Regions from separate parts of the Paenibacillus sp. FSL R5-0407 genome, predicted to be linked through region 1. Evidence: riboswitches for the same ligand, from Rfam matches in the RefSeq annotation. Region 1 holds a riboswitch; each other region holds the start of a gene.
What was found. A riboswitch is a leader RNA that binds a small molecule or an ion and turns the genes downstream of it on or off. The one in region 1 is predicted to bind cyclic di-AMP.

Region 1 (6,413 bases):
CGTTAGATCTGGAAATGATCGACGACATCCGCGTCGCATTCAAGGACGTCGGACTCAATCCGGATTACGATCTGGAAATTGATTTTCCGACTGATCTGCCTTATGATGTGTTTCGTCCGGACGGGGAATTTAGGGACAAGCACATCCTTCTATTGGACCGGCAGGAGCAGATCCGGGAAATCTCCGAGGTATCGGACATTGTGCGTTCCATCAGCGGACTGCACCGGGGGAAATATCATTTGTACTATCCCGATAATAAAATTGCGCCGGTTATCGAACGGCTTCCGGAGCATATTCACGAAATATTTAAGCAAACCACATAAGAATACACCTAAGGAGGTAACAGCATGGAGTTATTTGATACGCACACGCATATGGATGCGCCGCAATTCGACGGCGACCGTGAGGAAGCGATTCATCGCGCATTGGAACAAGGGGTAACGCGGATGATCAATATCGGTTTTAACCGCGAGACCATTCCGACTACGATGAAGCTGGCGGAGTCGTATGAATTCATTTATGCGGCGGTCGGCTGGCACCCGCAGGATGCGATTACGATGAAGGAAGAGGATTTGGACTGGATTGCAGAACTCTGCAAACATGAGAAGGTTGTAGCGATCGGCGAAATCGGACTCGATTATTACTGGGATACTTCGCCAAAAGACGTGCAGCATGAGGTTTTTCGGAAGCAAATTCGCCTCGCCCGCGAGTTGAAAATGCCGATTTGTATCCATAACCGGGAAGCCCATGAAGATGTCGTCCGCATTCTGCGGGAAGAGAAGGCGAACGAGATCGGCGGCGTCATGCATTCCTATTCGGGAAGCTGGGAAATTGCCAAAATGTGTCTGGATTTGGGATTCCATTTGTCGTTTGGCGGACCGATCACGTTTAAAAATGCAAAGCAGCCCAAAGAGGTGTTGGCGAAGACTCCAATGGACCGATTATTGATCGAAACGGATTCCCCTTATTTAACACCACACCCTTTTCGTGGGAAAAGAAATGAGTCCGGACACGTCCGTTTGGTCGCCGAGGCTGCTGCCGAGTTAAAAGGGGTATCTCTCGAAGAAATCGCTGAAATTACCACCCGAAATGCGCTGGAACGATTTGGAATTCGATGAAATCGGGAGCAAAAGCGGTGAAAAAAGAAGCAATCGCGAAAGATTAATGCTCTTTAACTAATTAGCGAGAGATTATTACATTTTTTTAACCATTTATTAAAATAAACGTTGTTGATTCGTCCTTTACAACATGCATCGAAACAGGATAGAATCTTTTCAGTAATCGATTTGGGGTCGCTCATTTGCTGTTGGCGATTCCGGTTACATGGTTCCATGAACCAGTCTCGCTTAATCTCCACTTGTGGGGAACGGGGGAACCAAGTACGACACGCCGGGAAGGCCCGGCCAGATCGTAATTGATTTCTTTTTGGGTCATTGGGGTGAATTCAAGGTCATTGCGCCATGAGCGAATGAACTGAGGAAGGGCGGCACTCTCGCGTCCTAACCCGACAGCTAACCTCGTAAGCGTACATTGAGAGGGCAAACTCGTGCATCCTATTACACCAAGACATTCGGAAGCCACGAAAGAGAGCCTCTTACTCTTTCTTTGGGCTTCTTTTGTTTTTGAATAAAAGTAATAGGGTCATCATACTGTGTTAAACAGGAGGTGACGGTGCCGGGCAGACTGGGGCAGGATGCGAAGTGCAGCTCATTCAAAATGCATTTCGTAAAAATGAATTGTAGTCACGTCATATGTATCATGAATCGACCTAGACGGCGGGACTATGTAAGGAGGACGGAAGAAATGGGCTTTTTCCGCAAAAAGGAATCCCATGAATCGCGCTCATCCAGCATGTCTTACGCAATGCGGTGGAAACAAGAACATTTACGTCAAATTTCGGTTATCGGATTGTTGGCCATCGCGGTAGTACTCATCATCCTGATTTGGTCTTACAGCCAGAACAATAAAAAGATTTACTTGGTTGTTGACGGGCAAAGTCAAAAAATCGAAACCCGTCATTCGCTGGTCAATCAAGTACTGGAAGAACAGTCTATTGTGTTGGGTCCCGAGGACGCGGTATCGCGGCCGCTCGCTAGCTCCATCCAAGATGGCAACCGGATTGTCATTGTACGCGCGGTTCCGGTAAACGTGAGTGTGGACGGCACGAGCAAAGTGCATTTTACAACCAAGGACAGTGTGCAGGAAACGATTGAAGAGCTCGGCGTTACTATGGGGCAGGAGGATAAAATCACTCCGGCTTTGACCAGTAAGGTGTCGGCGAATTTAGATATTAAAATCGTCCGTGTCACCAAACATAAGGTACAGACCAAAGAAAGCGTACCTTTTACCGTCGTGAAAACATCGGACAATACTTTGCTTAAAGGGAAAACTAAAGTAGTGGCCCCGGGAAGCGAAGGTGTAGTCGTCCACAACATCGAAAAGGTATATGAGGACGGAAAATTCGTGTCAAAGCAATGGCTCGGCAAAGAAGTTGAAAAAGCAGCTTCGCCGAAGGTAGTCGCCGTAGGCACGAAGAAACCGACAGCCGTTGCGTCCGCCAGCATTTCCCGCACTTCGAACGCGGTGAATATCAGCGGGCTTACGACGAAAGGCGGCGTCTCGTTTAAATATAAAAAAGTACTTAAGAACGTAACTTTGACCGCTTATTCCGCCGAAGAAGACGGGATCGGTACGAAGACGGCTTCCGGTACCCGAGTCACGGAAGGAAGAACGATCGCGGTCGATAAGAGCGTCGTACCTTTGGGCTGGTGGGTTTATATCGAAGGCATCGGCTTCCGTAAGGCCGAAGATACCGGCGGTGCCATCAAAGGCAACAAGATGGACGTTTATTACGACTCCCTGAAATCCGCGAAAAACTTCGGACGGAAAAAGGGCCGGACGGTGTATGTAATCGGTCCGACCAAGCCGGAGTTGAACTAACCGGGCGCGTTTACTTTGCTCAGGGAATGATATACTATTAGGATGATGAATAAGACACGGATAAGAAGAGGATGAATTCCTCTTCTTTTTGTTGTAATACAACCATTTTATTGCGGAAAGGTATGGGGCAACATGATTAAGGAGGTCATTGTGGTGGAAGGCCGCGACGATACCGTGGCGGTGAAACGGGCCGTTGAAGCCGACACCATCGAGACCGGGGGATCCGCGATCAATGAGGCGACGTTACGCAAAATCGCGCTCGCGATGGAACGCCGCGGGATTATCATCTTCACGGATCCGGACCACGCGGGGGAGCGAATCCGCAAAATCGTAGCGAACCGGGTGCCGGGCTGCAAGCACGCTTTCTTGCGGGAGGCGGATGCGACGAAGGGCGATGACATCGGTGTAGAGAATGCTTCGCCGGAAGCGATCCGTGAGGCGCTCTCCCGCGTCCGCAGTGAGGTCGTAGGAGCGGCGGAAGACGCGCAGGACCAAATCGATTGGGAGGATTTGATCGGCGCCGGACTGATCGTACATCCCGAGGCTGCCGCCCGGCGGCGCTTTATGGGGGAACGGCTGGGAATAGGGTATTGCAACGGCAAACAGTTTTATAAGCGGCTGGCTATCTTTCGGATTAGCCGGGAGGAGTTTGCGGCTGCACTGGCGGAGTTGGAGAAAGAGAATGAAAGAGGCGAATAACCGATGACCATGAGAGAAGATGTATCTACACCGCGCCGGACGAAGGAAATTATTCAACGGCACGGTTTTTCATTTAAGAAAAGTCTCGGTCAGAACTTTCTGATCGATCAGAATATACTGGGCAAGATCGTCGGCGCGGCCGGCCTGGACGAGTCCAAAGGAGCGTTGGAAATCGGTCCGGGCATCGGCGCCTTGACCGAGAAGCTGGCTCAGACGGCCGGGCGCGTAGCCGCCGTGGAAATCGACCAAAGACTCCTGCCGATCCTGAAAGAGGTGCTGGAGCCGTATCCGCACGTCCATGTGATCCAAGGAGACGTGCTGAAGCTGGATCTGCAAGAGCTGTTCGCAAACGAATTTAGCGGCTGTAACGGCGTCAGTGTGGTGGCCAATTTGCCATACTACGTGACGACCCCGATTTTGATGAACCTGCTGGAGGCGGGCCTTCCGTTGGAGAACATTGTGGTCATGATCCAGAAGGAAGTGGCGGAGCGGATGGCTGCCTCTCCGGGAAGCAAGGCATTCGGAAGCCTCAGCATCGCTGTCCAATATTACAGTGAGCCTGAGCTTGTCTGCACGGTACCTCATACCGTCTTTATCCCGCAGCCGAATGTGGAATCGGCCGTCATTCGTTTGAAGGTACGCAGCACGCCGCCTGTATCCGTGGAGGATGAGGCCTTTTTCTTTGAGGTAGTTCAGGCGTCCTTTGCTCAAAGACGTAAGACGATTTCCAACAATCTTAAGAGCCGTTTTTTCCCTGGGGAAGGACGGGAGAGGCTGGAGTCCCTGCTCGGCGAAGCTGGCATTGAGCCTTCCCGACGCGCTGAAACGCTGGATTTGCAGGAGTTTGCGAACCTTAGCAATACGCTGTTGGCTGCAGGATTAAAATAGTAGAGCTGTAACCAATCCCCTCATTCGCCCATAGGATGGAGTTAGAGGTGATTGATTTGACGAAATTGGGAGACTTGGTCGTCCGTAAATCGTACGGAGGGGACGTTACCTTTCGTATTGAAAAAATAGTGCGGGAGCAGGCCATCATCAAAGGAACGGAGTTCCGGCTGCTGGCCGATGCTCCCTTGACCGATCTGGTCGGGGTTAGCCCGAACACGCCGGGCGAAAAAACGCAGCGAGCCCGGATCAAGGCTACCGAATCGCTGCAGCAGCTGACTAAAGACCGCCTGGAACTGACAGAGCGAAACCAGTCCACTTTGGGACGGGAATGGTTCCCTCCGGGAGAACCTTCATTTTTCGAGGTACCGGGCAAGGTGCTTCACTTGGACGGGGATGAGCGTTATTTAAAGAAGAGCCTTGACCTCTACGAGAAATTGCGCGTACCCGCGCATGGTTACTTTGTCACGGAATCCTCTATGGCTAATGCCCTTTACCGCCTGCTTCCAAGCATTCAGCCCGACATCGTCGTGCTGACAGGTCATGACGGGGTTCTGAAGAATCGCCCCACAACCGACTTATACAACTTATCCAGCTATAAAAACTCGAAGCACTTTGTGGAGGCGATTCAGACCGCTCGGAAGTATGAGCGGAATTTTGATGCCCTTACCATCGTCGCAGGTGCTTGCCAATCGCATTTTGAAGCCTTGCTGCAGGCGGGGGCCAATTTCGCAAGCTCCCCGGCCCGCGTGCTGATTCACGCCCTGGACCCGGTCTATATCGCCGCCAAGGCGTCTTTGACGTCCATACGCGAAACGATCCACATAACGGATGTCCTTAGTCATACGGTCAGCGGAACTCAGGGCGTAGGGGGAATCGAAACCCGGGGAAGCTACCGGATCGGCTTGCCGAAACTCATGGATTTATCCGCTTTAAAGGTCATTCCTTCGATGTAATTTCACATTTTAGTGGGCTCGAGAAAAGTGTCGAAAAAAAATCGTTGACAACCGTTTTTTTCTGCTGATATAATAATCTGTTTCGACTTGACAGGTGACTCCCTTTCTTGTATAATGGACAAAGAAGGAAGGTGGTCACAGGCAATGGCTAAAAATGCGCTGTCAGAAATTAAACACAGTCTCGACGCTCACGTTGGACAGAAGATTATGCTGCGTGCAAACGGAGGTCGCCGAAAGACCGTCGAACGCACCGGTGTATTGGAGGAGACCTATCCTTCGGTCTTTATCGTGAAGCTGGATGAAGAACAGCAGACCTTTAAGCGTGTGTCTTACAGTTATGCCGATATACTTACCGAATCCGTTGAAGTCATGGTTTGTGACGATAACAACGAAATGCGGCTGTCGTATATTAAACCGTGAACATCATAACGATGCAGTAAACGGCCTTTGCGTTCATACGCAGGGCCGGTTTTTATTTTTGGGGGAATTTTCAGATGCGGCGTGCGCGCAGGGTGGACATATTTTACCGGCGTATGAACGTTGAAGAACGACGCATACTAGGGATGTTCTATATCCATGACTTCTTAAAGGGGGAATGGCACATGTCACGCAGAAGGCGCAGCGTCATGTCTGAGAACTTAAAGGTCGAGTTGGCGAAGGATCTCGGGTTTTATGATACCGTTCAGCAAGAAGGCTGGGGCGGGATTAAAGCCAAGGATGCAGGAAACATGGTGAAAAGAGCCATTGAACTCGCCGAGCGGGCCGCATCAAGGGAACCATAGCGCTTGAAAGCACATAAACAGGCTTCTCCGTTAAGCGGAGGAGCCTGTTTGTTTTTGTTCCGAGATCAAGTAAGATAGAGGAAAGTAACAGCATAGAATGTCTTCCGTGCATAGACGAAGACCGGAGTTTTTTTTATAATATGTAAGTTAA
Region 2 (6,413 bases), 1.3 Mb from region 1:
CAGGAGGCCGCGGAAGACCTGTATTTTGAGCGCGCCAAGGAACTAAGAGACCAGATCATCAACATCGATGCGCTCATGGAAAAGCAGAAGATTACGACGGCGGACGCCAAGGACCGGGACGTATTCGGTTACGCGGTGGACAAAGGCTGGATGTGCGTTCAGATCCTGTATATGCGTCAGGGTAAAATGATTGAACGGCATGCCTCGGTCTTTCCTTTTTACGGGGATGCCTACAGTGACTTTCTGTCTTACGTGACTCAATATTACAGCGATAACCCGGCATTGCCGAAAGAGATTTTGCTCCCCGGCATGGCTGAGGAGCCTGGACAGGGCGAGGAAGCCCCAGGCGAGCCGGAGGCGGCCAAAGCCTCATCTGCCGCAACCGAAGGCGTCAGCGAGGCGCTCGACGCGGCAAGCGGGGCTTCGGCGCTTCATGAGTGGCTCGGCGTGAAGACGCTGGTGCCGCAGCGCGGCCTTAAGCGTCAGATGGTGACGATGGCTGAGGAGAATGCGCGCGTGGCGCTTGACGAGAAATTCCGCCTGATCGAGCGGGATGAGGAACGGACTCGGGGAGCCGCGGAGAACCTGGGCCGTTCGATCGGACTGGATCGGGTATCCCGGATCGAAGCGTTTGATAACTCCAACATCCAGGGGACGAATCCGGTCTCGGCGATGGTTGTGTTCATCGACGGCAAACCGGCCAAGAAGGATTACCGGAAATACAAAGTCCGGACCGTTCAGGGTCCGGACGATTATGAAACGATGCGCGAGGTCATCCGCCGCAGATACGAGCGCGTGCTGAAGGAGAACTTGCCTCAGCCTGATCTGATCATCGTCGACGGCGGCAAAGGGCAGATTTCGGCTGCAATCGACGTACTGGAGAACGAGCTCGGTCTATTCATTCCGGTGGGCGGCTTGGTCAAGGATGCCAAGCACCGGACTGCGCAGCTGATGGTGGGCGATCCGCCCGAGCCGGTTCATTTGCCTCGCGACAGCCAGGAGTTTTATTTGCTCCAGCGAATTCAGGACGAGGTTCACCGGTTTGCGATTTCGTTCCATCGCGAGCAGCGGGCGAAATCGATGGTGGCTTCGCGCCTGGATGCGATTCCGGGCATCGGGGAGAAGCGTCGTAAGGCGCTGCTGAAGCACTTCGGTTCGCTCAAAAAAATGAAAGAGGCCTCAGTCGAAGACTTCCGGCCCCTTTCCATTGGCGACAAGCTAGCCAAACAAATTATAGATGCCCTTCGGGATGATGAGGAGTCGTGAACAACGGCTCCTCTTTTTTTGGCAATGGTGCTGAAGGGCGTTCCTTACCCGGTGGATTGAACAAGTAGATGACGAAGGCAACAATCGCCGGTAACACGATATAGAAAATGCCTGCCGTGATATTCAGCGTTCCACCTGTAAACATAATGCTCAGCGACATTAAGATGCTGTCGAAGATGACGTGCGAGAACAGGACCGCAATAAAACCGTAGCGCAGGAAAATATAGCTGAACAACAGGCCGATAATGAGCAGCTCGATCGGACGGGAGATGACCGGGTAGATCGGATACAACGTATGGCCGAACGCCCAGATCAGCGTCGTGATGATACTTGCGACGAGCGTGCTGCGGAACATTTTCTTCAGCATCGGAATCCCGAACAGCCGGTATACGGCCTCTTCCCCGATCCCTGCCACCCAGGCAAGCAGCGGGAGCAGCGCAGGATAGAGCATGTTATACGGTGATTGGGAGGCATCCGTGGTCGACCAGGTGTGGATCGTTCTTTCCAGAATGAAGAAGATCACGGACTGAACTCCAAGCAGAATAAGTGCCCAGGCGTATCCGTCCGCCATCGATTTTACTACATGCCGTCCATAACCCTGTTCCTTGGCCCGGGCCCAGAGATTAATCCCCTGCTTGCGCCAGAGTCCATCGCCTCCGACGAGGGAGAAATAGACGGAGGCGGCCAGAATCAGCGTGACGACGCCCTGAAATACAAGCCCGAAGATCAGCATTGCACCGCTTAAGCCTTCTTTTTCAAAATAAGGCATCATATTAAGCGCAGAACCCATGGAAATGATGAAGTACAGGGAGGCGAGCACGATTCCCCGCTTGAACGAAGTATGTACTCTTGTCATGGCGCTGTACACGATCGCGAGAATTCCCAGCACAAAAGTCAATAGGGCATATCCTACATAGGTCAGCCAGTTGGCGAGCGTGGTTTGGCTTTTTACATAATCGGTATGGCTTTGCGGCACGGAGAAGTAACTATCGATTTCGGAGACCTGGCCTTCGAAATAATGAATATCGATTTGGGCATTCGATTTCCCCGCTTCATATCCCACCAGCGTTAAAGACAGACCATCCGGTGTTTCGCCCACGGAAGATTGCATATCTTCGCTGTAACCAAGCGACTTCAAGTAAGGTTGGGCTAACGCCAGCTTTTCTTCCCACGATAGGTCCTGCACTCCCGAGGTAGCGGCATCAGCTTCGGATGAACCGCCGCCCAATCCCTCGATGTCCGGAAACCCGGTTTCGGGGTATTCTTTAAAGCCGACCGCCTTGCCCGTGGTCATATGGATATCTACCGTTACGGCTTTGAGCAGCCCGCCTGGCTTATTGATGCGGACTTGAAAGATGTCGTAGGGGAACTGCTTTTCATACTTTTTAAGGTAATCTTCCATTAAACCTTCCCGGGTCAAATACCCGTATACATCAGCGCGCGTCTCGTAAGTAACCAGGGCATCGTTGAAGGGACCGGTTAATCCGAGCGTCGATTCCGCGAATTTGACGGCGGCTTCCTTTGCCTGCTCCTTCGTGATTAGCTGAGTCGATTGTTCGACCTGCAGCGTTTCGGAAGCGGTAGTCGGGACAATCTGGAGTAAAATAAAGACGATGAGTCCAATGACGGCGAGTATCCATAAGGTCCTGGTCTTTATCCCGCGCGTCTTCGGTTTTAAATCGGAATACATACGAAAACTCCTTTTAACGATTTTTTGTTGAATCTGTATGATTTCGGTACTTCCATGTCACAGTAAAGATAACACAGGGGAGATTTCTTCGCCAGAGACGAAGCTTGTTTCGCGTAAAAGCGCAATAACCACGGCAAATCCCAGCATGGCTTAGATAAGCATTCACCTTACGGTCTGTTTCAACTCTTTTAAGTCATTTTCGATCTATTTCATCCAATTAAACCTTTGTGATGGAAGTGAATAAGGATTATAATCCAATTTGACGAAAATGAAATGAAAATGAATGTAACTTAATATGTTGGCCGAATTTCTACCGAAAACGGGGGAACCGATATTTAGGGGTGAATTTCGCTGCTTCACTTGCATTGCGCCTGGTGAAAAAGCGAATAGGGCAGACCGCGCAAGCCCGAATCCGTCAGCTAACCTCGTAGGCCTTTGCAGCAGGGACCAATCAAAAAGCATTGGATTTCCAGTGCTTTTTTTCATTGTTTCTTTTTTGCCAAATTGAGTAATGAGGTGAGCCCGTTGCTTTCCAAATGGATCAGATTTTCCCCACCCCAAGTCCTTGTGTTGGGCTTTGCGTTCATTATTTTGGCCGGTTCGCTGCTTTTGATGCTGCCGATTTCCAGTAGTACGGGAGAGTCGCTTCCTTTTATTGACGCTTTCTTTACCGCTACTTCAGCAACCTGTGTAACAGGGCTTGTCGTAGTGGATACAGGAACCTATTTCTCAACATTTGGCCAGGTGGTCATTATGCTGCTGATCCAGGTAGGCGGTCTGGGGTTCATGACCATGGCGACCTTGTTCGCTCTGGTGTTTAAACGAAAGATTTCGCTGAAAGACCGGCTTCTGCTCCAGGAGGCGATGAACCAAAATACGATGGAAGGGATCGTCCGGCTGATCCGTAAGGTGCTGATGTATTCCCTGATTATCGAGAGCTGCGCCGCACTTCTGTTCACAATCCGCTGGTCGTTCGACATGCCGATTGGCCGGGCGCTGTTCTTCGGTATCTTTCACGGCGTTTCCATGTTCAACAATGCTGGTTTTGACCTGTTCGGCGAGTACCGCAGCCTTACCCAGTATGTAAACGATCCGGTCGTCAATCTCGTAACGATGTTCCTGATCGTTTCCGGAGGGCTCGGCTTTATCGTTTTGTCCGACCTGATCGAGTTTCGGCAACGCCGCAAATTGTCGCTTCATTCCAAGGTGGTTCTCTCCATGACCGCCACATTGATTCTGGTCGGAGCGCTCGTTATTTTCGTGTTTGAATTCACCAACTCCAATACCTTGCAACCGCTGGATTGGGGCGGAAAAATCTGGAGCTCGTTCTTCCAGTCGGTTACGCCGAGAACGGCGGGTGCCAATACGGTGGATATCGGCGGGCTTAGGCAGGCGACGCAATTCTTTATGATCATCCTGATGTTCATCGGGGCATCGCCAAGCTCCACCGGGGGCGGGATCAAGACGACGACGTTCACGATTCTGGTCGGGGCGGTCATTTCCATGATCCGCGGCCGTTCGGATCTCGTGTTGTTCCGTTACCGGCTGGCCCAGGAGCGGATATTCAAAGCCGTCACGATCACGATGCTCGCTTTGTTCCTGGTCATCGCCGTGGCGATGGTGCTTTCAACTACGGAAGATGCCAGCTTCCTGAGCATTTTGTTCGAAACGACTTCCGCTTTCGGTACGGTCGGCCTTTCCATGGGGCTGACGGGAAAATTGACGATTGCGGGGAAAATTATTATCAGCTTCACCATGTTTGCCGGACGGTTAGGGCTGCTGACGTTAGCTTATGCGCTCGGGCCGAAGAAGGGTAAAGAATTATATAGACATCCCGAAGGCAAAATGATTATAGGATAAGGGGAAAAGTGAGATGAAAACACAGCAGTTTGTAGTGATCGGCTTGGGGCGTTTCGGTTCCAGCCTGGCGCTAGAGCTGATGGACCTCGGCTACGAGGTTCTGGGCGTGGACAGGAACGAGGAAGTGGTCGAGGAATGGAGCGACCGGCTTACGCATGCCGTCGTCGCGGATGCGACGGATGAAGAAGTTCTGAAGTCGTTGGGCGTTCGAAATTTCGACTGCGGGATCGTAGCGATCGGCAATGATATTCAAATGAGCATCCTGTCGGCCATCCTTCTCAAAGACCTTGGGATTAAAACGGTGGTAGCCAAGGCGATTTCCGTCCTTCACGGCCGGGCGCTGGAGAAGCTCGGCGTCGACCGGGTTATCTTTCCCGAGAGGGATATGGGGGTTCGGGTCGCCCATCAGCTTGTAACTCCAAACCTGCTGGATTACATTGAACTTTCCAAAGAATACAGACTTGTCGAAATGAGAGTACCGCAATGCCTGGACGGAAAAAATGTCGGCGACCTGAACCCGAGAGCACGTTTCGGCTGCAGCATCGTAGCCATCCACCGGGAGAACGGCGTCATTATTGCACCGACGGCAATGGATCATCTAATCCTTGGGGACATCATGGTCATCATCGGGGCAAAGAAAAACATCGATGAATTCGAAGCTATTATAAATGATTAATCATTTTAGTGATTCTGCTCTTGGAGTGTGACCTGCATGGAATCTGCTGCAACGGAAGCAATTCGGCATTTTCTGATCCTAGTATTGTTTGTTCTCAGTGTCGGCATGGTTTCCGGCAAATTAGCCGCTTGGCTCAAGCTGCCCGATGTTGCCGTATTCATCGCCGTCGGCATGCTGCTCGGGCCCGGCTTGAAGCTCATTCATGAATCCAGCGGCTCGCTGATCAATCAGCTCATTTTAACATTGGGTTCGGCGCTCATTCTGTTTGATGGCGGCAGGAATCTTAAGCTCAGCGGTCTCCGTAAGGTTTGGATCACCCTATCCTTGCTTAGCGTCCCGGGGGTAATCATCTCGGTATTGGTTGTGGGGGCAGGCGTGCATTTTCTGTTCGGGGTGGATTGGATTTTTGCCTTCCTCGCAGCTGCGGTCATTGCATCTACGGACCCGGCATCGATCATCCCCATCTTCAAACAGGTGAAGATCAAGGAGCGTGTCCGCGAGACGGTGGAGAGCGAATCGGCATTTAATGATGCAACGGGTTCGATTCTTACGTTTGCTTTGTTGGCGGCGGTCGCGGGCGGCGGCGAACTCCATTTTGGCGCGATGACCTTGGACTTTGTAAAAACCGCGCTCGGCGGAATTGTGATCGGGCTGATCATTTCCGGGCTGCTGGCCTATTTCACGGGACATGCGCGGCATGGCGTACTGCGGGAATATACGACTATCGTAATGCTTGTCTGCGCCCTGTCGAGTTACTTGATTGCCGACCTGATGCATGTCAGCGGGTTTATGGCGACGTTTGTGGCCGGGATCATTTGGGGTAATGCGGAAACCTTTAATCTTTCAATGAAGGAAAGACATATCGAGGTCGGCTCTTTTGCGGAAAATATCACGGTGATGATGCGCATGCTGATCTTCGTT
Region 3 (6,413 bases), 2.7 Mb from region 1:
ATGTACCATCCGGAGAGCGATCGGTTTGATCGCCGGGCCCGATAAGCCTGCATACAGGTTGTCAAATACGCTTCGGCGGTTGCGGATATCGATTTTCATGGCCGAGAACGTATTGACCAGCGATATACCATCCGCTCCCTCCGTTTCGCACATCACTGCCATTCCGACGATATCCTCGGCATTCGGGGAAAGTTTGACGACAAGCGGCAGCGAAGTAACCGCACGGATTTCCCGTACAACCTCCCTGGCCGTCTCTGTCTTGATTCCGTAAGCCATTCCTCCGGCCTTGACATTCGGACAGGAAATATTCAGTTCGATCATATCGATGGCCGAACGTCCTTCTCTTCGTCTTGCAGCTTCATCCTGCTCGATCATCAGTGCGCCATCAACATAATCCTGAAGCGTATTACCGCCCAAATTGACAATTCGCGCGGTATCCAAGTCTTCCCATCGTGGGCACTCCTCGCGCAAAAACATGGGGATTCCCGGGTTTTCAAGTCCCACACTGTTCAACAGCCCTGACGCAGTTTCATAAACGCGTATGCCTGAGTTTCCTTCCTTGGGATGAAGGGTCAACCCTTTTCCGGAAATGCCTCCTAAGAGGTTCAAATCATAATAATTGCCATACTCCTTACCGAATCCGAACGTTCCCGAGGCCATTACGACCGGGTTTTTAAAGTGAACTCCAGCAATATTGCAGGACATGTCCATCATGCAAACACCACCTCTTCCGCACGAAACACAGGTCCGTCCGCGCAGGCCTTTTTTCGTCCATCGCGGCACTGGACACTGCATACGAGACAGGCCCCGATCCCGCACGCCATCCGATTCTCAAGCGACACATAAACCTCCGCCTTTGTTCCGGAATCAGCCTGCTTCCGTTGCACGGCTTCCAGCATCTTGTGCGGGCCGCAGGCAATGATCGTGTCATAAGCATTAAAATCTATCTCATCCAAAATAATTCCGCCCACGTTCACTACCACTTGCCCCGTGGTTCCGGCCCGGAATTCATCTACCATGTAAGCCTCTCTGCTGAAGCCTAAATATACGTCTGCATCAGGAATTTGCCCTAAGGCATAATAAAATGGAGCAATACCGATACCTCCACCAACAAACGCCGTCTTCCCTGAAGGTCTCGAAAAACCGTTACCCAGCGGGCCCTCCAAGGAGATAGAATCCCCTTTTCTCAACTTTGAGAACATTTCCGTTCCTTCTCCGGCCACTAAATATAGAAATTCCACGTATTCCGCGGTTACGTTAAAAATGCTTAGCGGTCTGGAAAGCAGAGGATAGTGATCCCATGCCCGCAGCATGTAAAATTGACCCATTGTTCCGGCGAATTGTCCCGCCACGGCGAGTCGATAAACGCCTTCTGCTACCTGCTCATTAGCCAATACTTCCGACAAAATTCTCTCTCCTTCCCGAATAACGCCACTTTGTTTGCTGCTCCTTGCTTCATATTAAGATGCAATTTTTCAGCTATCCGAGTCTGTGATAAACCTCACATTTGCATAATACACATAATTAGCCAGTTTCCTGGGCATACCAATTTATAATACGGTTTCCGGGTAAAAGGAGAGGATTTGCTATGTCTAGATCGACCAAACGGCGGATGATCTCCGCTGGAATCTGCGCCGTCATGACGGCTTTGTTTTGCTGTATCCTCTGCTTATTCCCCGACTCCTCCAATGCGTTTACTACGAAAGGCCCCTTAACAGAGGATACTGATTCATTGGATACCGCACCTGCTTCCGCAAAGCCCTTAAATCTGGGAGAGCTTCGGCGAAAATATTCCGAAACCTTTAAATTCCGCGGTCCAGAAGTGAAACAGATCGCCCTGACTTTTGACGATGTGCCCGATCCGCGGTTTACGCCCCAGGTATTGGCTGCACTTCGCAAAGAAGGAGTCAAAGCGACTTTTTTCGTCGTCGGGCACCGGGCGAAGAAGCATCCGGAGCTGCTGAGGGCCATTCACCGGGACGGCCACATCATCGGCAACCATTCCTTTAGCCATGCTTTGTTCAAAAACCGCTCGCGAAGTCAGTTTCAAAACGAAATTTTGCGAACCGAGAATATTATCGCTAATCTCGTTGGTTATCGGCCCAAGTTGATACGCCCGCCATATGGAGAAATTAACGAGGAACAAGTTAAGTGGGCCAAGAAAAGCGGTTATATTATCGTGAACTGGAATGTCGATTCGCTGGATTGGAAAGGACTCGATTCGGAGAAGGTGAAACAGAACGTCCTCAAGGCCGCAGGCCCGGGTTCTATTGTATTGCAGCATGCCGGAGGGGGAACGGGGTCGGATTTATCCGGAACGATTCAGGCGCTGCCTGAGATCATTCAGACGTTGAAAGCAAAAGGCTATCACTTTGTGACTCTTCCCGAGCTTCTGCAAACGAAGAAGTACAAATAACGGAGAGTAGGAATTAAAAAAGCAGCTCCCTTGGGAGCTGCCGCATTCAATTATTTATCTAAAATATACAATTTAACGTCCTGAAATCCGAACTCATTAACGGTTTGCGGGCTGCCCGGAATGAATATATCAATGCGGTTCCCTTTGATCGCGCTGCCCTGATCGGTTGCGGTCGCAACGAAGGCGTTTTTCGGCAGATTGGAATGGCTATGTCCCGTAACAAGCACTTTAGTGCCCATAGGAATTACTTTCGGGTCAACGGCGATCGTCCCCAACTGCAACGGTTTGCCGAAGTAATCAACGGCTCCCCACTTTCCGTTCTCGCTCGCTGCGGAAGAATATGCCGTAGCCTTAACCTCCACGGTTTTGGAGTAAGAGAAATTCTTGCCCCAAGCCTCTACGGTCTTATCCGCACTTGAGACTTTTACGGCTGATAACGGCTGAGGAATTATGTTTTCCTTTGCGCTTGCAGAAGCTGTTGACATAAGGGCTTTGGATCCTTCTCCAGGGATAACGATATCCAGGCCGCCGTAAATATTCGATGCTTTGATGGATGGATTCGCTGTAATCAGCTTGTTCATATCCACGCCGTATTGTTTAGCCAGAAGGTAAAAGGTGTCTCCTTCCTTCGCTTTATGTATCGAATCCGCATGGACAGGTACCGACTGCAAAGCTCCTGCCAATCCGACTGCAATAATTGTCGCCTTAACGGCGCGTGCTAATTTAGTATGCTTATTCATGATGTCCTCCTTCTACTATCGCCTGCGGAGTTAGTTGTCGGGTTAGGGAAAAAAGGATAGGCCCCTGCGCATTTACTTCGCTTCACCCCAAGATAGCCATGTTCTCGTCATTGGACGGGTACAGCTAATCGGAAAATCGTCCCCCGCACCTGCGCTGGCAGGTTTTGGCCTAATCAATATATCACAATTTTGTAACCAATAGGGCAAGCAAATGTTTCCATGATGCGTTAAGCAGCAGCCAATCAGACTATTTTCACCGATGATGTGATTACAATTCTGTAAAAGCGATCGAACTCAAAAAAAACCGCCGGAGCGTTCTCCGGCGGTTCATTCATGTTATAGAGTTAAGTTACAGCACTTTACTGAGAAAATCCTTGGTCCGCTGATTCTTCGGCGAACCGAAGACCTCCTGCGGAGTCCCTTGCTCCATAATGACACCCTGATCCATAAACAGAATCCGGTCCCCAACTTCGCGGGCAAAGCCCATTTCATGCGTGACGATGACCATCGTCATCCCCTTGTCGGCTAGGTTCTTCATCACGTCCAGCACCTCTCCGACCATCTCCGGATCAAGCGCGGAGGTCGGCTCATCGAACAGCATCACATGCGGCTCCATAGCGAGCGCGCGAGCAATCGCGATCCGCTGCTTCTGTCCGCCCGACAGCTGGGAAGGATAAGCGTCCCGCTTGTCTTCCAGTCCGACCGTGCGCAGCAGGTCCATGGCCAAAGCTTCCGCTTTGTTCTTTTCGATTTTTTTTACACGGATGGGAGCCATAGTGATATTATCGATCACATTTTTATGCGGAAACAAATTAAACTGTTGGAATACCATTCCCATTTTTTCGCGGGTTTTGTTGATATTGTGGCGTTTTCCGGTAATGGATTCCCCTTCGAAAGTGATCTCGCCCTCGGTTGGTTCCTCCAGCAGATTCAAACAGCGGAGAAAGGTACTCTTCCCCGAGCCGCTGGGGCCGATCACAACGACGACCTCTCCTTTGGCGATTTCCAGGTCGATCCCCTTCAAAATGTGAAGCTGGCCGAACTTTTTATGCAAATTTTTAACGGTGATCACTGGCTTTCAACTTCCTTTCGAACAGACCCAAAATACGGGACAGTGTGAATGTCAGAATAAAGTACATAACCGCTACAATCAGATACGGCGTCATGCCGTCGTAAGTGATCGTGACCACAGCACCGGACTGGAACATCAGCTCCGTAATACCGATAAAGGATACGATCGAAGATTCCTTAATAATCGTAATAAACTCATTCCCGATTGCGGGCAGCACCGACTTGATCGCCTGCGGAATAATGATAAAACGCAAGGACATCCAGCGATTCATGCCTAGGGACCGAGCTGCTTCTCCTTGCCCCCGGTCTACGCCCTGGATCCCGGCACGGAATATTTCCGCAAGGTAGGCCGAGCTGTTGATCGAAAGCGTGATCGCTCCGGATTCAATCGGGGAGAAGTTGACATTGAACGCCGTCGAAAAACCGTAATGAATTATTAAGAGCTGGACCAACATCGGCGTTCCCCGTAAAAATTCAACCCAAGCATGGCCGATAAACCGGACAATTCTCCACGGGGCCATCCGCAAGAGCGTAACAAGCAGGCCCAAAATAAAACCGCAAAGAACCCCCAGAGCCGCCAGTAGCAGCGTATACTGCAGACCGGTCAAAAAATAGCTGCGGTACTCCCAAAACATTGTAAAAAGCTCCATGTCCCAATCATTCCTCCTATTTTACCTCAAAAGCCTTGACAAAAAAACAGAAAATAGCGAATAGGCTCCGCTATTTTCTGCAAATCGGTCACCGGTTATTTTTCAGCAAGTGCGCTTGCTTCGGTAACGAACTTATCGATCGAACCGTCTCCGATCAGACGATCCAATGTGGCGTTGACCTGGTCAAGCATTTCCTTGTTGCCTTTCTTCACGCCGACGACATAGCCTTCGTCCTCGGTTACCGGTTTGGCGTCCGTAATGCTGATGCCTTCTACGTTCTTGACGAAAGATTCGGCCACAGGGCCTTCGATAATCGCCACATCAACGCGTCCCGATTTCAGTTGCATGATGATATCGTTTATTTTTCCAAGAGAAGTCAGCTTGGCGCCTGTGATCGTCTTGGCAATGTCTTCTTGAATGGAGCCCTTCTGTACGCCGATCTTCAGACCTTCCAATGATTCCATTGTGTTGTATTTATCTTTGTCCTTGGTCGCGGATACGACCGACTGCTCCGCTTTATAATAAATTTGGGACAAGTCGACTTGCTTCGCGCGTTCCGGTTTCGGGCTGAGACCCGAAATGACGAGGTCCACACGGCCGCTGTCCAATTCATTCAGCAGGGAGTCGAAAAGCATATCCTTGAATTCCACTTCGGCTCCAAGATCCTTCGAGATTTCCTTGGCGATCTCAACATCGAAACCGACGATTTCATTGTCACCATTCTCATTTTTGATTTTAAATTCGTAAGGCGGGAAATCCGCGCTCAATCCTACGATCAGCTTTTTGGAAGCCGTACCGGTATTGGCCGATCCTTGACTTTCATTAGCCGGAGTGTTTCCGCCCGCATTGTTTTTATTTTGTCCGCAAGCGGCAAGCACGCTTGTTACCATAATTAACGCTACAATTAAGATACCCCATTTTCTCATCTGTCTCTCTCCCGTCGGTATTTTTTTATTAACCACCATTCGATTTACTGGGCTAATTATAAATCAACCTGTATATATATGCAAAGCTATTTTTATCATTTTCATCATTTTTTCATACTTCACGGATAATAATCATAAAAATGTTAAATTTTATAAAACCATGGTCAATTCAATATGTAGACCAACCGTATTCAATCAAAAGATTTTAATATAAAATTTTACATTTAATTTGAATTTTATTCATACTCTTTTATGAATGCCCTCCTATCAAATATGCAGCACAGTGAATGACGAAATGTATTTTTATTAAATTTTGTAATAAATATTAATTAACGCACTCTTCTTCAAAAAGAAACATACATGGGTTAAGTGGGGGAATAATGGTTCATAAAGGGTCTCATTTGGTTATTAATTAGCTGAAAAACCTGCTCGGTTTTTAAGTTGATTTTCATGCTACGTAAGGAGGTGGCCCCTGTGCTGCTAGAAGCGCTATATCATGTACCCAGGGATAAATGGGCCTATGCTTACGACACAAGTACGATACATTTGCGCGTTCGAACCAAACGGGACGACGTGGAAAATGTATTTGCGATGACCGGCGATAAGTATG

Region 2: linked by a shared signal. The riboswitch ahead of NYE70_RS12215 (TrkH family potassium uptake protein) and the one ahead of NYE70_RS18300 (3D domain-containing protein) in region 1 are both predicted to bind cyclic di-AMP.
Region 3: linked by a shared signal. The riboswitch ahead of NYE70_RS05490 (3D domain-containing protein) and the one ahead of NYE70_RS18300 (3D domain-containing protein) in region 1 are both predicted to bind cyclic di-AMP.

The regions. Positions count from the first base shown of each region.
Region 1 covers NZ_JBBPAX010000001.1:3,858,485-3,864,897, forward strand. The annotation lists gene NYE70_RS18290 (HD domain-containing protein) at 1-323, shown strand, start outside; gene NYE70_RS18295 (TatD family hydrolase) at 348-1,118, shown strand; cyclic di-AMP (ydaO/yuaA leader) riboswitch at 1,334-1,542, shown strand; gene NYE70_RS18300 (3D domain-containing protein) at 1,804-2,940, shown strand; gene rnmV (ribonuclease M5) at 3,073-3,639, shown strand; gene rsmA (16S rRNA (adenine(1518)-N(6)/adenine(1519)-N(6))-dimethyltransferase RsmA) at 3,643-4,527, shown strand; gene yabG (sporulation peptidase YabG) at 4,563-5,480, shown strand; gene veg (biofilm formation stimulator Veg) at 5,625-5,900, shown strand; gene NYE70_RS18325 (small, acid-soluble spore protein, alpha/beta type) at 6,083-6,262, shown strand.
Region 2 covers NZ_JBBPAX010000001.1:2,526,258-2,532,670, reverse strand. The annotation lists gene uvrC (excinuclease ABC subunit UvrC) at 1-1,266, shown strand, start outside; gene NYE70_RS12220 (CPBP family intramembrane glutamic endopeptidase) at 1,232-2,956, opposite strand; cyclic di-AMP (ydaO/yuaA leader) riboswitch at 3,247-3,406, shown strand; gene NYE70_RS12215 (TrkH family potassium uptake protein) at 3,482-4,816, shown strand; gene NYE70_RS12210 (potassium channel family protein) at 4,830-5,492, shown strand; gene NYE70_RS12205 (cation:proton antiporter) at 5,529-6,413, shown strand, end outside.
Region 3 covers NZ_JBBPAX010000001.1:1,126,701-1,133,113, forward strand. The annotation lists gene NYE70_RS05475 (dihydroorotate dehydrogenase) at 1-714, opposite strand, end outside; gene NYE70_RS05480 (dihydroorotate dehydrogenase electron transfer subunit) at 711-1,406, opposite strand; gene NYE70_RS05485 (polysaccharide deacetylase family protein) at 1,589-2,416, shown strand; gene NYE70_RS05490 (3D domain-containing protein) at 2,467-3,156, opposite strand; cyclic di-AMP (ydaO/yuaA leader) riboswitch at 3,161-3,336, opposite strand; gene NYE70_RS05495 (amino acid ABC transporter ATP-binding protein) at 3,506-4,228, opposite strand; gene NYE70_RS05500 (amino acid ABC transporter permease) at 4,215-4,877, opposite strand; gene NYE70_RS05505 (transporter substrate-binding domain-containing protein) at 4,973-5,803, opposite strand; gene NYE70_RS05510 (alpha-glycosidase) at 6,278-6,413, shown strand, end outside.